2 linked regions of the Glaciimonas sp. PCH181 genome follow. The main gene of each other region encodes a partner of the protein of the gene in region 2 in a complex. Links are inferred from orthologs where the notes say so. Each region holds a gene or a part of one and is shown on either strand. Other genes may lie near its edges.

The links. Proteins that work in one complex are often made in the same cells at the same time.
Region 1: the proteins of hfq (region 2) and C7W93_RS10130 are in contact, whole or in part, in a crystal structure (PDB 3VU3), measured with the Escherichia coli proteins. The link is inferred for Glaciimonas sp. PCH181 from one-to-one orthologs.

Annotation. Positions count from the first base shown.
Region 1 is NZ_PYFP01000001.1:2,185,250-2,193,226, reverse strand. The notes cover bases 3,315-6,330. They hold C7W93_RS10130 (catalase), read right to left. Parts: upstream 6,022-6,330; coding sequence 3,607-6,021; downstream 3,315-3,606. Other genes in these bases: C7W93_RS10135 (hemerythrin domain-containing protein), read right to left, coding at 3,315-3,565. Also shown: C7W93_RS10145 (carboxypeptidase-like regulatory domain-containing protein), read right to left, coding at 1-938; argH (argininosuccinate lyase), read right to left, coding at 1,311-2,705; more of C7W93_RS10135, read right to left, coding at 3,092-3,314; C7W93_RS10125 (DUF1501 domain-containing protein), read right to left, coding at 6,418-7,755; C7W93_RS10120 (DUF1800 domain-containing protein), read right to left, coding at 7,773-7,977.
Region 2 is NZ_PYFP01000001.1:1,734,139-1,739,880, reverse strand. The notes cover bases 51-2,946. They hold hfq (RNA chaperone Hfq), read left to right. Parts: upstream 51-1,328; coding sequence 1,329-1,565; downstream 1,566-2,946. Other genes in these bases: hflK (FtsH protease activity modulator HflK), read left to right, coding at 2,773-2,946; hflX (GTPase HflX), read left to right, coding at 1,605-2,735; der (ribosome biogenesis GTPase Der), read left to right, coding at 51-1,201. Outside these bases: more of der, read left to right, coding at 1-50; more of hflK, read left to right, coding at 2,947-4,071; protease modulator HflC, read left to right, coding at 4,071-4,952; C7W93_RS08060 (ATP phosphoribosyltransferase regulatory subunit), read left to right, coding at 5,250-5,742. UniProt on the Escherichia coli protein: RNA chaperone that binds small regulatory RNA (sRNAs) and mRNAs to facilitate mRNA translational regulation in response to envelope stress, environmental stress and changes in metabolite concentrations.

The DNA of each region.
Region 1 (7,977 bases), 450 kb from region 2 along the record:
AAGATGAATTCTCCGTTTACGTCCACAGTAGATAGTTGGCGAATGTCGCTTTCCAGGCCGCTAATGCTGACTTGCCGGTCGGACAGGTTGGTGAGAGTGTAGCCTGCTTCGTCTAGCAGACGACCGGTGACGTGGGCGCTGGCTTTTTGAAAAATAAAATTAAAGTGCCCGGCAAATTGACCCTTAGCATCGTCGCCATTTAAGGTGAGCGTTAATGGATCACCTGGAAGACGGTCGTAAAACTCCTTGAATTTTTCTGGTTTGGTGGTCAAGCGGTTACGTTTTGGGTCGTAATCAAAATACTCAAAGAAAAATTGATTGAACACCCGATCATTCAGGATTTGAATGTTCGTATCCTCTTTGCGCATTGATAACACTGGCGCATTATGTAGCGTGATGCTGATTTCAGTGACATCCGGGGTCCACAAATGCCCGGGACTTAAGCCCTCTAACGTGGCATACGCTTCAGGATAAAACACTTGCTGTTCGTCTGAATCCAGCTCTTCATCGGTGTAGCCGTTTTCTAGCCAAAATGCGCGTTCGTCATGCGGTACAGGTGCTTCGCCTTTCATGCTGGAGGGGACTTCTGTTAATCGTGCCGGACCGATATAACGCCGGGTTTCTATGCGTAATGGCAGGGTGTAATGATGCCCATTGCCGTTGAGAGAGAGTTCGGCCTCGCGACCGTTATCCGCTTCTTGCGCCAAGACGTAGACATCACCATTCTTGATAGTCGTTTGTAACGGTGGGCCAGAGAGTTGGTGTACCTCCAGAAGCCGGGCGATGTCATCAGGTATGTCAAACAGGGTGATGGTGTTAATTTCTCCTGTGGTGATGGTGCTTTCCCTGATTTGGGTGGCTTGTGCTGGCGAGGTGACGACCATCGTCAGCATGCAGAGAGAAAACAGCGCGTGCAGAAAATTTCTTGACGGCTTCAATGGATATTCCTTAAATTTATAGCTATAGAGCAATAATTGTAGGGATCATCCGGTGTAAAGAAAATTGGGGAAATCCTTAAATGATAAGGAGTGCGTCAACGGTTTTTAAGTCAACAACGGCTTTATTCATAGCGTAGAAATTGTCGAGCGCAATCAACCGCGCATCGTCGAAATGTTATGAGGATGGATTTGTTTTGAAAAATGCAGAGGCTTGCGGGGGAAGGGGCGGTAAGGATTGGTTTGAGGGATTGGTTTTAAAAACCGCCAGCGCTGTGGCGGTTTTCATTAGGATTGTTGGCAGACACAAAAATGCAAATGGCATGCGCTTACCTGCACAACAACCTTATTTAAAAAAAATGCTATTGCACATGTTTAACCCAATTGCTCCCGCAAATGGGCAATTGCCAATCGCACCTGTCGCGGCGCGGTGCCGCCGATATGATCGCGTGCCGCGACTGAGCCTTCCAGCGTCAACACCTCAAATACATCGGCCTCGATCAAACTGGAAAACGCTTGTAGTTGCTCTAATGACATGTCGCTTAAGTCGTAACCCTGATCGACGCAATGACGCACGGTCAACGCCACGGCTTCGTGCGCGTCACGGAACGGCAAGCCTTTTTTTACCAGATAATCGGCCAGATCGGTTGCCGTGGCATAGCCCTGCAACGCAGCAGCGCGCATCGCTTCTGGCTTAACGGTGATGCCGCCTGCCATGTCAGCGAAGATGCGCAGCGTGTCGGTCAGTGTATCGACGGTGTCGAACAACGGTTCTTTGTCTTCCTGATTGTCTTTGTTGTAGGCCAATGGCTGGCCTTTCATCAAGGTCAGCAGGGCGATCAAATGGCCGTTGACGCGGCCGGTTTTGCCGCGTGCCAGCTCTGGCACGTCAGGGTTTTTCTTTTGCGGCATGATCGACGAGCCGGTGCAGAAGCGGTCGGCGATATCGATAAAGCCGACACGTGGGCTCATCCAGATGACCAATTCTTCCGACATGCGCGAGATATGCGTCATCACCAGCGCAGCAGCGGCGCAGAATTCAATGGCGAAATCGCGATCCGAGACCGCATCCAGTGAATTACGGCAAACGTCATCAAAGCCTAACGTCGTGGCGACGCGTTGACGATCAATCGGGAATGTCGTGCCAGCCAGAGCGGCAGCGCCCAGCGGCAAGCGGTTCACGCGTTTGCGGCAATCCTGCATGCGTTCGGTGTCGCGTCCAAACATTTCGACATACGCCAGCACGTGGTGACCGAAAGTGATCGGCTGCGCTACTTGCATGTGGGTGAAGCCGGGCAAAATGGTGTCGGCGTGTTGCTCTGCCAGTGTCAGCAACGCTAAGCGCAGGTCGCGCAGCAGGCCGCAAATGTCATCAATCGCGCCGCGCAAATACAGGCGGATGTCGGTGGCAACCTGATCGTTGCGTGAGCGGCCGGTGTGCAAGCGCTTACCGGCGTCACCGACCAACTCGGTCAGACGCTTTTCGATATTCAGATGCACGTCTTCCAGATCCAGCAACCATTCAAATTTGCCAGCAGTGATTTCTTCTTGAATTTGCGTCATGCCTTTTTGAATCGCGGCATGATCGTCGGCGCTGATAATGTTTTGGTGCGCCAGCATCTCTGCATGGGCGAGCGAGCCTTGAATATCGACTTCTGCCAGACGTTTATCGAAAAATACCGAGGCGGTATAACGTTTAACCAGGTCGGAAACCGGTTCCGAAAAGCGGGCTGACCACGCTTCGGCCTTCTTAGAAAATTGTTCTGTCATGGTAATAAGCTCGGTGATGGGAGTAACAATGCGGGCAATAACGGGGAAACAAAAAAAGCACAAAACAGGTGTAACACTGTCTTTACGCATTAATTCCCGTTGAATTAACGCTAGATTATAAAACAAGCCTGCGTTTTGCCCTTGATTGGCTTGCATCGATCTTGCATTTTTGTAGTGACTTTTAACTGCGATGGGGTTTTTGTTGTTAATTTAGCTTTATTTGGGGAAGTAGGAATGCTGTCTAAAGCAAGCTGGGCAACACGATTAGTTGCGGGAGGAGATCAAACGAACTTGCTTAAAGTAAATTTGGACAAGGTTGGTTACTTTCTCATAGAAACATAGAAAATAACCAACCTCGTTGTAAATTGCGCTCTGTATTAACTTTGTCATAAGTTTTCTGTGCTTAGCGTACGTTTTCGTTCCACCATTTCGTCACGCAGCGCAATCAAATCCAAGCCCGAACTGCGGACTTTAGGAAACATTTCCTGTTCCTCCTCTTTAACATGCTGTGCAATTTCTTCCGATAATTTCATCACAGTCTCGTTTAGATTTTCATCATCGGGGGCCATCGCTTTAAGTTGCGCAATCAATTCTTTCGCACCGGCATGTTCTGCCAGCGCTTCCTTGATCATCGCAGGACCGTCCTCCGCCTGACGTTTGACGGCGGGATAGAAAATGTCTTCTTCGATCATCGTGTGGATGGTTAATTCGGTACAGATTGCATCCGCCAGTTTCTTCTTGCCGATACGGGCGCGATTTCCCATGGCTTCGAATTCTTTAAATTTTGCCTTAACGCTGTCGTGATCGTGGATCAGCAGCGTAGTGGCATCCTTGAATCGCGATGAAACTTTGGTATCCATGTTGACTCCTCCTCAGTTGAACGAAAAGTACGGCCAAAAAATCATTCGGGCATTGGCTGCGGATCGGTTTCACGCATCAGCATGCGATGTCCTGCCAGCGCTGATTTGAATGCCGCCAATGCACGCTCCAAGGTTTTATTCTCAGTATCAATCACGCCGGGATCGGCTTGTTCTGGTGCAATCGTAATGCCCGCTTTTTCAAGCAACGCTGCGCCGCTTTCAAACATCAGCATTGGCTTGCAATGCCGGTATTGATCTCGCAAGAAATCCAGCGCCTGATTGTTGCGCAACCATCCAGTTGTCGTCGCGGAACAGTCCGGCACGACTACCGCGTCATACAGCGCTGACGGTGCGGCTTCCAGCGATATTTCCACATCGAGTGAACCGCCATCGCTAGTGGCGACCTTGCCGAGCTGTGCGCCCACTAAGCGTGGCACCGCGCCGTCGGTCAGTAATGAAGCGTAGATCGCTTGCACCGTTGCGCCATCAACGCCAGAGGCAACCAACACCGCGACACGACGCGTGCGGATGCCGGTTTCGCCCGGACGAAACATTATTGAAAGCGTGGGTGAGGGCGCATATTCTGGCATGAGCAAATCAGATGCCAGCGGCATTGCCGGAGGAATTTCCAGCCCCAATCCCTGCGCCACATCCGCAGCAAGCAACGGGTCGACATTGACCAGCATGGATAGCACTCGAATACGCACAGCGGGGGTTTGCACGCGGGTCAGCTCAAAGCGAAATGCCGAGGCGATATGGCCTTGCTCGGCAGGGCTTTGGCTGTTCCAAAACAAGCGTGCTTGCGAGTAATGATCGGCGAATAGTTCCGGTTTTCCGCGCACCATATCGGCCGCAATTTGCTGTGGGAAACTGGTGTAGCCCTGTGTGCCAGCCTGAAATGGACAACCACCTCCTAGCGAGTTTGGTTCGTAGCTGGCGCGGCCACGGTGAATAGCCTGCCGATGCATGCCATCGCGCTGATTGTTGTAGACCCCAGCGACGGGAGAGTTGATCGGGATTTCATGGAAATTTGGACCGCCTAAACGGCTGATCTGGGTATCGAGATAAGAGTGAATGCGACCTTGCAGCAGTGGGTCATTAGTGAAGTCGATACCGGGTATGACGTGGGCTGTGCAGAAGGCGACTTGCTCGGTTTCTGCGAAGAAATTATCAGGATTACGATTCAGCGTCATTTTACCGACAGGGATGACTTCTACCATTTCTTCAGGAACAAGTTTAGTCGGGTCCAGCACGTCGAAGCCAAATTTGTCGGCGTCTGCTTCACTGAAAACTTGCAGGCCGAGTTCCCATTCGGGGTATGCGCCAGCCTCAATTGCTTCCCATAAATCGCGCCGATGGAAATCGCAGTCGGCGCCTGCGATCTTTACCGCCTCATCCCAGATTAGAGAGTGCGTTCCGGCGACGGGATGCCAGTGGAATTTGCAGAACATCGACTCGCCCTCGGTATTGACCAGCCGGAACGTATGCACGCCAAAACCTTGCATCATCCGCAGACTACGTGGGATCGCCCGATCGGACATTAGCCACATCAGCATATGTGTTGATTCGGGGGTTAACGAGACAAAATCCCAAAAGGTATCGTGTGCGCTGGAGGCTTGGGGAATGGCGTTATGGGCTTCCGGTTTGACGGCATGAATCAAGTCAGGAAATTTCATTGCATCCTGAATGAAAAAGACCGGCATGTTATTCCCGACCAGATCCCAGTTGCCTTCGTCAGTATAAAACTTGACCGCAAAACCGCGTACGTCGCGCACGGTGTCGGCTGATCCACGTTCGCCTGCGACGGTGGAAAAGCGTACGAAAACGGGCGTGCGTTTGCCAGCTTGGGCGAACGGCGCGGCGCGGGTCAGTTCACTTAAATCTTTGTAGGATTCGAAATAGCCGTGGGCTGCGGAACCTCTTGCATGGACGACGCGTTCGGGAATGCGTTCATGATCGAAGTGGGAAATTTTTTCGCGCAGGATGAAGTCTTCCATTGCGGTTGGGCCGCGCAGTCCGACCTTTAGCGAACTTTGGTTGTCGGCGACTTGGACGCCTTGGTTGGTGGTGAGGGTTTGGTCGCTGGCGTCTACGCGCACGCGGTCGAGTGGGCCGACGGTAGGGTTTCCGCCGATGATTGGTTGGCCGTCGCCTACTTTGGGTGATGCGTTGGTTTCGGTTGCGGTGCTGGCTGTGGCTAATTCGGTGGCGGGTTTGCCAGTTGCGCCGGGTTCGGGGGTGGGACTGGTGTCGCCGTATTCGCTGGCTTTGGTGGGGTTGTGAGGCATTTGGGCGGAGAGGGCCTGGCCGCCGACTACTTTTTCTAACAGTTGCGTGGGGGCAATTTCTTTAGTTCCCATGCTGTCTGGGGGCGCTGCATTGGAGGGCCCTGAGACTGTGCTTAAAACAGATCCTGCACCATCAATCGCGGATGGGGTTTTTTTGCGTGTTGCCATGGGGAGACCTCGCATTGTTATGTTTGGGAATGAGGGGAGTGCAAGTGATGCTGGCATTGCGGATGCAGCCGACCGACGTTGTTGTTGCCGTCGGTGCGTTCAGTTCGCTTATTTGAGATGTTGAACGCTGATCGGTCAAAGCAGCTTAGACGTTTTGAGGGAAATGGATATCAGAAGAAACCTGATTTCTATGTAGGAAAGGGAGGGGGATTTCTTTTGGGGAAGGTTTAACTTCTGTAGGTAATTGCAACGGTTTGTGCTCCGTTGAGGCAAGCCGGGAGCGGGCCCGGCTTGCCTCAACGGAGAAAATCCGACAGGCTCATACGGTTTAAATAACGACAGCCTAAACCAATTTCAAAACCAGCCGGCATCTAGTAAAAAAACCTACAAAAAATCCTAAATTAAAAAATTCAACTTTTGATTACCACTCCCCGCAAATTGCGGAAACACTTTCTGCAACGCAGCATCCCCAACCCGCATATGTTTCTCGGCCAGCGTCGCTAACACCGTCCGAAAATCCGTAGTCACAGCAAGGTCACGACCTTCATTAAGCGACTTATCATCTATCCCCGGCCAATGCCCATAAATAGCCCCTCCCCGAACATTACCTCCCAGCAGCCACATAGCATTGCCATGCCCATGGTCAGTCCCCCCATTACCATTTTCCCGAAAAGTCCTCCCAAACTCCGACATCACAACAATCACCGTATCGTTAAACGCCGGACCAAGTTCTCGTGCCAACGCCGTCAACCCATCCGCCAGCGGCCGCAACCGATTAGCTAACTGGCCCGCACCATTCCCCTGATTGGCATGCGTATCCCACCCACCCACAGCGACAAACCCCAACCGAATCGCCGGATTGCTCCGCATCAATTGCCCCAACCGAGTAGTATCAATCGATAACCCATTTGGCAGCGCCGCGCCATTATTCGCCGCCCGTTGCTCCGTGCTAGTCAGATCCATCAACATCTCTTTGCGCGCCGCCATGCCATCCCGAAAAGCTTTCCCCAAAGTCGGATCCTGCTGATACAACGCATTAAAAGCCACATTAATATCCGGCCGATCAATCTGCGTCGGCCGCGTCGCATTGCGTCCGGTAGACATATTCGCGACCACCGCTTTGCCAGTCAGAATCCGCGGCACCGATTCGCCCAGCGTCAACGCCTGCATAGGCGCTTCACTCGCTGGCATCGTCGTCAGCAAACGATTCATCCACCCATCGGCAGTGTTGTGCTGGCCGGGCGTGCCCGTTTCCATATAATCTTGCGCCTCGAAATGCGAGCGCGACATATCCGGTGAGCCAGACGCATGAATAAAAGCCAACTGACCATTATCCCAATAGGCTTTCAGCGGCTGTAAGGCTGGATGCAGACCGAAATAACCGGTCAGGTCAATCGCCCCATTGTTCGCCCCCGGACGTGCCACGGCAATCGTCGGACGCGCTTGATAATAATGATGATCGCCATGCGGAACGACGACATTTAAACCATCCACCGCACCGCGCAGAAACACTACAATCATGCGCGGCGTGCCATCACCCGCCAGACGCGCACGTTTTAACGGTGTGCCATAAGCGAGCGGTGCATCGGCATTTCCGCCCATCGGTCGCGTGGCTGCGTTAGGCTTGGTAGTCGGGGCGACCACACAGCCAGACAATCCCACCGGAATCAGAATCGCACCGCTTCCAATGAGCCCAAGATTGCGCATATTGCGGATAAAATCGCGGCGCTTCATGATATTGCTTTCATGGCTTACCTTTTCATAAAATCAGGACCACCCAAAATCATGCTGGCTTGCAAATTGGGCGGTGCTTTTGCGATGGTGTCGGTACTGGTTGGGTTTAGCATCGGCGACAGTGTTTTAATCAACTGCTGTGGATCTAACGCGGCGAAAGTTGCGGGCGGGGCGGCCATACTAATCGGCGATTTACCATTGCTCAAGCTGCTGGAAAAATTA
Region 2 (5,742 bases):
TGAGCGACCATTTTTGGTAATCGATACAGGTGGTTTTGAGCCTGTTGCCAAAGACGGCATAATGCATGAAATGGCGAAACAGACCAAGCAGGCAGTGGCGGAAGCCGATGTCGTGATTTTTATCGTCGATGGTCGCCAGGGTTTGACGCCACACGATAAAACAATTACCGATTTTTTGCGCAAGTCAGGCCGTTCGGTAATGTTAGTTGTGAATAAATCAGAGGGAATGAAGTACACCTCCGTTACTGCAGAGTTTTATGAATTAGGCCTTGGTGACCCATACGTTATCTCCGCTGCACATGGCGATGGCGTGGCTGATTTGGTCGAAGAATCGCTGGATTTAGCCTTTGCTCAGCGTCCGCCCGAGATCGAAGAACTTGTCACTAATCAGAGAAGTATCAAAATTGCGATTGTTGGTCGTCCTAATGTCGGTAAGTCGACGTTGGTGAATACCTTGCTGGGAGAAGAGCGCGTAATCGCGTTTGACATGCCGGGAACAACACGCGATTCTATCGAAATTCCATTTGAGCGAGATGGTACGCATTACACCTTGATCGACACCGCTGGTATTCGTAGGCGAGGTAAAGTATTTGAGGCGATTGAGAAATTTTCTGTAGTGAAAACTCTACAGTCAATTTCCGAAGCAAATGTCGTTTTATTGTTGTTAGATGCGCAACAGGATATTTCAGAGCAGGATGCCCATATTGCAGGGTTTATTCTTGAAACCGGCCGCGCGTTAGTGGTTGGTATCAATAAATGGGATGGCCTGACCAGTGAACGACGTGAAGAAATTAAAATTGACCTTGATCGTAAGCTTAATTTTCTTTCGTTCGCGAAATTTCACTATATATCTGCATTGAAGTCCACCGGCATTGCGCCTTTGATGAAATCCGTTGACGCCGCGTATGGTGCTGCGATGTCGAATCTGACTACACCAAAACTGACTAGAGCATTGCTCGAAGCGGTAGAGCATCAGCAGCCTCGTCGCAAAGGTTCGATTCGTCCGAAACTGCGTTATGCGCATCAAGGTGGCATGAATCCTCCTATCGTTGTCATTCACGGTAACGCGCTGGAAGCAATCGATGCTAACTACAGACGTTATCTTGAAAAATACTTTCGTGAAACTTTTTCACTGATTGGGACTCCATTACGTATCGAGTTCAAGTCAGGTAAGAACCCGTTTGCACGTCCGTTAAAATAGATTTCCGTTGGCAGTATTGTCAGAAATCGTTTACATTCGTTATACACCACCGAGTCATTCATCGAAGTCCCGTCAAATATGGCGGGGCGTGCTTGACTTCTAATCACAACAACACAGTGGAGTAGCCATGAGTAATAAAGGGCAATTGTTACAAGACCCGTTCCTGAACGCCTTACGCAAAGAACACGTTCCAGTATCAATTTATCTGGTAAATGGTATTAAGCTTCAAGGCCATATTGAATCTTTTGATCAATATGTGGTTTTGCTGCGTAATACAGTGACCCAAATGGTTTATAAACATGCCATTTCAACTGTCGTTCCTGCGCGCGCTGTTACGCTGAATCTTGAAGCAGACGCAGAGTAATCGACCGCTGTCTAATTGGATAGCAACACTACTTCCCCGATGCGAGCCGCATTAGTCGGCGTGGACTTCGGCAAAGGCGACTTTGCCGCAGGTCTGGAAGAGCTCTCCTTGCTGGCTAAGTCAGCAGGTGCGATTCCGCTCGTCACATTGACGGGAAGGCGTGGCGCACCGGATGCTGCATTATTTGTCGGCTCAGGCAAGGCGCAGGAAATTGCGGATGCAGTGCTGGACGAAGAGCTGGAGATCGTCATCTTTAACCATGCTCTGTCTCCAGCGCAGCAACGTAATCTTGAACGTGTCTTAAAAGTACGCGTGCTCGATCGTACTAGTTTGATTTTGGATATTTTTGCCCAACGTGCTAAAAGTCACGAGGGGAAAGTTCAGGTTGAGTTAGCGCAACTTCAGCATTTGGCGACGCGGTTGATACGTGGCTGGACCCATTTGGAGCGCCAAAAAGGTGGTATTGGACTGCGTGGACCTGGTGAAACGCAGCTTGAAACTGATAGGCGTTTGTTGGGCGATCGCGTCAAAGCTTTGCGCGGGCGGTTGGAAAAACTGCACCGCCAGCATGCAACGCAGCGACGCGCGCGTGGCCGCAACAACATACCGTCGATTTCTTTGGTTGGATACACCAACGCTGGAAAATCGACGTTATTCAATGCTCTATCTAAAGCTGGGGTGTACGCGGCAGATCAATTGTTTGCAACCCTTGATACTACTTCACGGAAAATTTACCTCCAAGAAGTTGGGAATGTAGTCATTTCTGATACTGTTGGTTTTATTCGTGAGTTGCCGCATCAGCTAGTCGCCGCGTTTAGGGCAACGCTGGAAGAAACAATCCACGCAGACTTGTTATTGCATGTGGTGGACGCTGCAAGCCCGGCTCGGTTAGAGCAAATTGAGCAAGTTAATTTGGTGTTGAAAGAGATCGGTGCAGATCATATTCCTCAGATTCTAGTCTGGAACAAGATTGACGCCGCTGGGCTGGAGCCGGGAATAGAGCGTAATGAGTATGATAAAATCCAGCGTGTTTTTATTAGCGCACAAAGTGGCGCTGGGCTTGGTTTAATCCGTCAGGCTATTGCGGAGTTTGTGATGGAAAGTAACGCGGCGAGGGTCGATCAGCACGGCATTGAAAACACCCAAGATTCGCCTATTAAACGCCTCTAACGAGCATTCCAACCTATTTATACCGGATCACGATCGAATGCTTGGTTCTATATTAAAAAAATTTGGTGTCAAATTTTCGTTGAATGACCCCCAGTGGGGCCGTAATTCACAAAATGACAACAAACAAAACGACGGCAAAAAGCCGAATAATTCCCCCCCCGATCTCGACCAGTTATGGCGCGACTTCAATCAACGCATTAACCGCTTTTTTGGCAACAAAAATAGCGGTGGCGGTGGTGGTGATGCGAATGATGGAGGAAAGGGTTTCCCTACAGGAAAAAGCGCTGGCGTAGGAGCTGGTGTGATCGCTGTGATCGTCGCTTTCCTCTGGTTGGCGAGCGGTTTTTTCACTGTTCAGGAAGGTCAAACCGGGGTTGTAATGACCTTCGGTAAGTACAGCCATTCGACGATGGCCGGTTTTAACTGGCGGTGGCCGTATCCAATTCAAAGCCACGAAATTGTCAATGTTTCCGGTGTTCGCACAATCGAAGTCGGTTATCGCTCGAACGCTAAAAACAAACAGCCAAAAGAAGCTCTGATGTTGACTGAAGATGAAAACATCATCGATATTCAATTCGCTGTGCAATACAAACTTAAGAGTGCTGCTGACTGGATTTTCAAAAATCGCGATCAGGAAGAAACCGTCCGTCAGGTCGCCGAAACTTCCATTCGGGAAATTGTTGGTAAAAGCCAAATGGATTTTGTCCTGTATGAAGGACGGGAAAAAGTTGCTTTAGATGTAAGTCAATTAATGCAACAAATTCTGGATCATTATCAGAGCGGTGTGCAAATCACTAATGTGACAATGCAAGGCGTGCAACCGCCGGAGCAAGTTCAGGCAGCTTTTGACGATGCAGTAAAAGCCGGGCAAGATCGTGAACGTCAAAAGAATGAAGGACAGGCTTACGCTAATGATGTGATTCCTAAGGCACGTGGTGCGGCTTCTCGCTTGCTTCAAGAGGCAGAGGCTTATAGCGCCCGGGTTACTGCGAATGCTGAGGGTGATGCATCGCGGTTCAAGCAAGTATTGACCGAATATCAGAAAGCGCCAGCTGTGACTCGCGACCGGATGTATTTGGATACCATGCAACAGATTTTTGCAAATACCACCAAAGTTATGATTGATGCTAAGAGCGGGAATAATTTGCTGTATTTACCACTAGACAAGCTTATTGCGCAATCTGCTGCATCCGGTGCGATTGGCAGTGCTGGATCGTCTACAGGTACAGCTGCAGTTAGTCCTGCGACGGTTCCGGTAGTGCCAGCGAAAGATAACGACGCTCAGGCGGTGAATGATTCGCGGTCTCGCGAGAGCCGTGATCGGGAGGGACGATAATGAATCGCTTAATATCCCTCGCAATTGGTATATTTATTGTTATAGCGTTGCTGCTTTCAACCGTATTCGTGGTTGATCAGCGTCAATATGGCATTTTGTTTGCCTTTGGTGAAGTCAAGCAGGTCATTAGTGAACCCGGGTTGCATTTCAAATTACCGCCACCGTTCCAAAATGTTGTGTTTTTGGACAAACGGATTTTGACTATCGATCCTCCTGAAACAGACCGCTTTATCACTGCCGAAAAGAAGAATATTCTGATCGATGTATACGTGAAATGGCGCATTGTCGATCCTAAACTTTATTTTGTTAGTTTTGGCGTTGATGAGAAACGTGCCCAAGATCGTATGTCTCAGATTGTCAAAGCGGCGTTGAACGAAGAGATTACCAAGCGCACAGTGCGTGAAGTTATTTCTGGCGAGCGTGGCAAAGTGATGGATGCGCTGCGTAAAAAAGTCGAAGAGGAAGCCAAGCAAATCGGTGTCGATATAGTTGATGTGCGTCTGAAGCGTGTTGATTATGTCGATCAAATCAATGCTTCTGTGTACGACAGAATGAAATCTGAGCGTGCGCGGGTTGCAAATGAATTGCGCTCGACTGGTTTTGCTGAATCGGAAAAAATTCGTGCTGATGCAGATAAACAACGGACGGTGATTTTGGCCGAAGCTTATCGTGATGCAGAAAATATGCGCGGTGAGGGTGATGCCAAGGCTTCGCAAATTTACGCACAGGCATTTGGCAAGAGCCCGGAATTCTACAAGTTTTATCGTAGCCTAGAGGCTTATCGGGCCAGCTTTAAGAGTCGTCACGATTTGATGGTGGTTGATCCTAACTCGGAGTTCTTTAAGTATTTCAAGAACCCGGGAACTGGATCTGCCAAATAAAGAGTAAGCCACACATTTTAGGTGGTTGTTGAAATATTGATAAGGAGTGGTTGGTCGTTCATTGCGACAATCACTCGACCCCAAAATCAGGGGTTCAGAGTAGTAATTAAATGGCGTCATTTATCCCGACGCCATTTCTTTTTTTTTGCGGCGACGCTAATCTCTGATACATTCCGCATTATCCGTATTCGTGTCATCTGCATTACGCGCATTTTTCTTGGCTGCAGCGTTTAATAATGATGTTGTTCCTCGTATCAGCGAACGCTGATACAGAAATTTCTTTTGGTTTATTTTTCTATGCCTAATTGGCTTCTTCCCGAAAACATTGCCGATGTGTTGCCATCAGAAGCACGCAAGATAGAAGATCTGCGGCGTTTGATTCTCGACAATTTTCGTGTGTATGGTTATGAGCTTGTCATGCCGCCAATGTTGGAGTACATCGAGTCCTTATTGGCCGGAGCCGGTCAGGATACTGAGGCGATGACGTTTAAATTGGTCGATCAATTGTCAGGCCGCACGCTGGGTATCCGCGCCGACATGACGACGCAGGTTGCACGAATTGATGCGCATTTACTGAATCGTCCGTCTCTGACACGGCTTTGTTATGCGGGAAGCGTGTTGCGCACCAAACCATCCGGTTTGCATGCGACGCGTGAGCCGTTCCAGATTGGTGCGGAGATATATGGCCATGCCGGTCTGGAGGCCGATACAGAAATCCAGCATTTGGCACTGGCTTCGCTTGCCCTCGCCGGTATCAAGAAGGTTCGCCTGGACTTGTGTCACGTTGGTA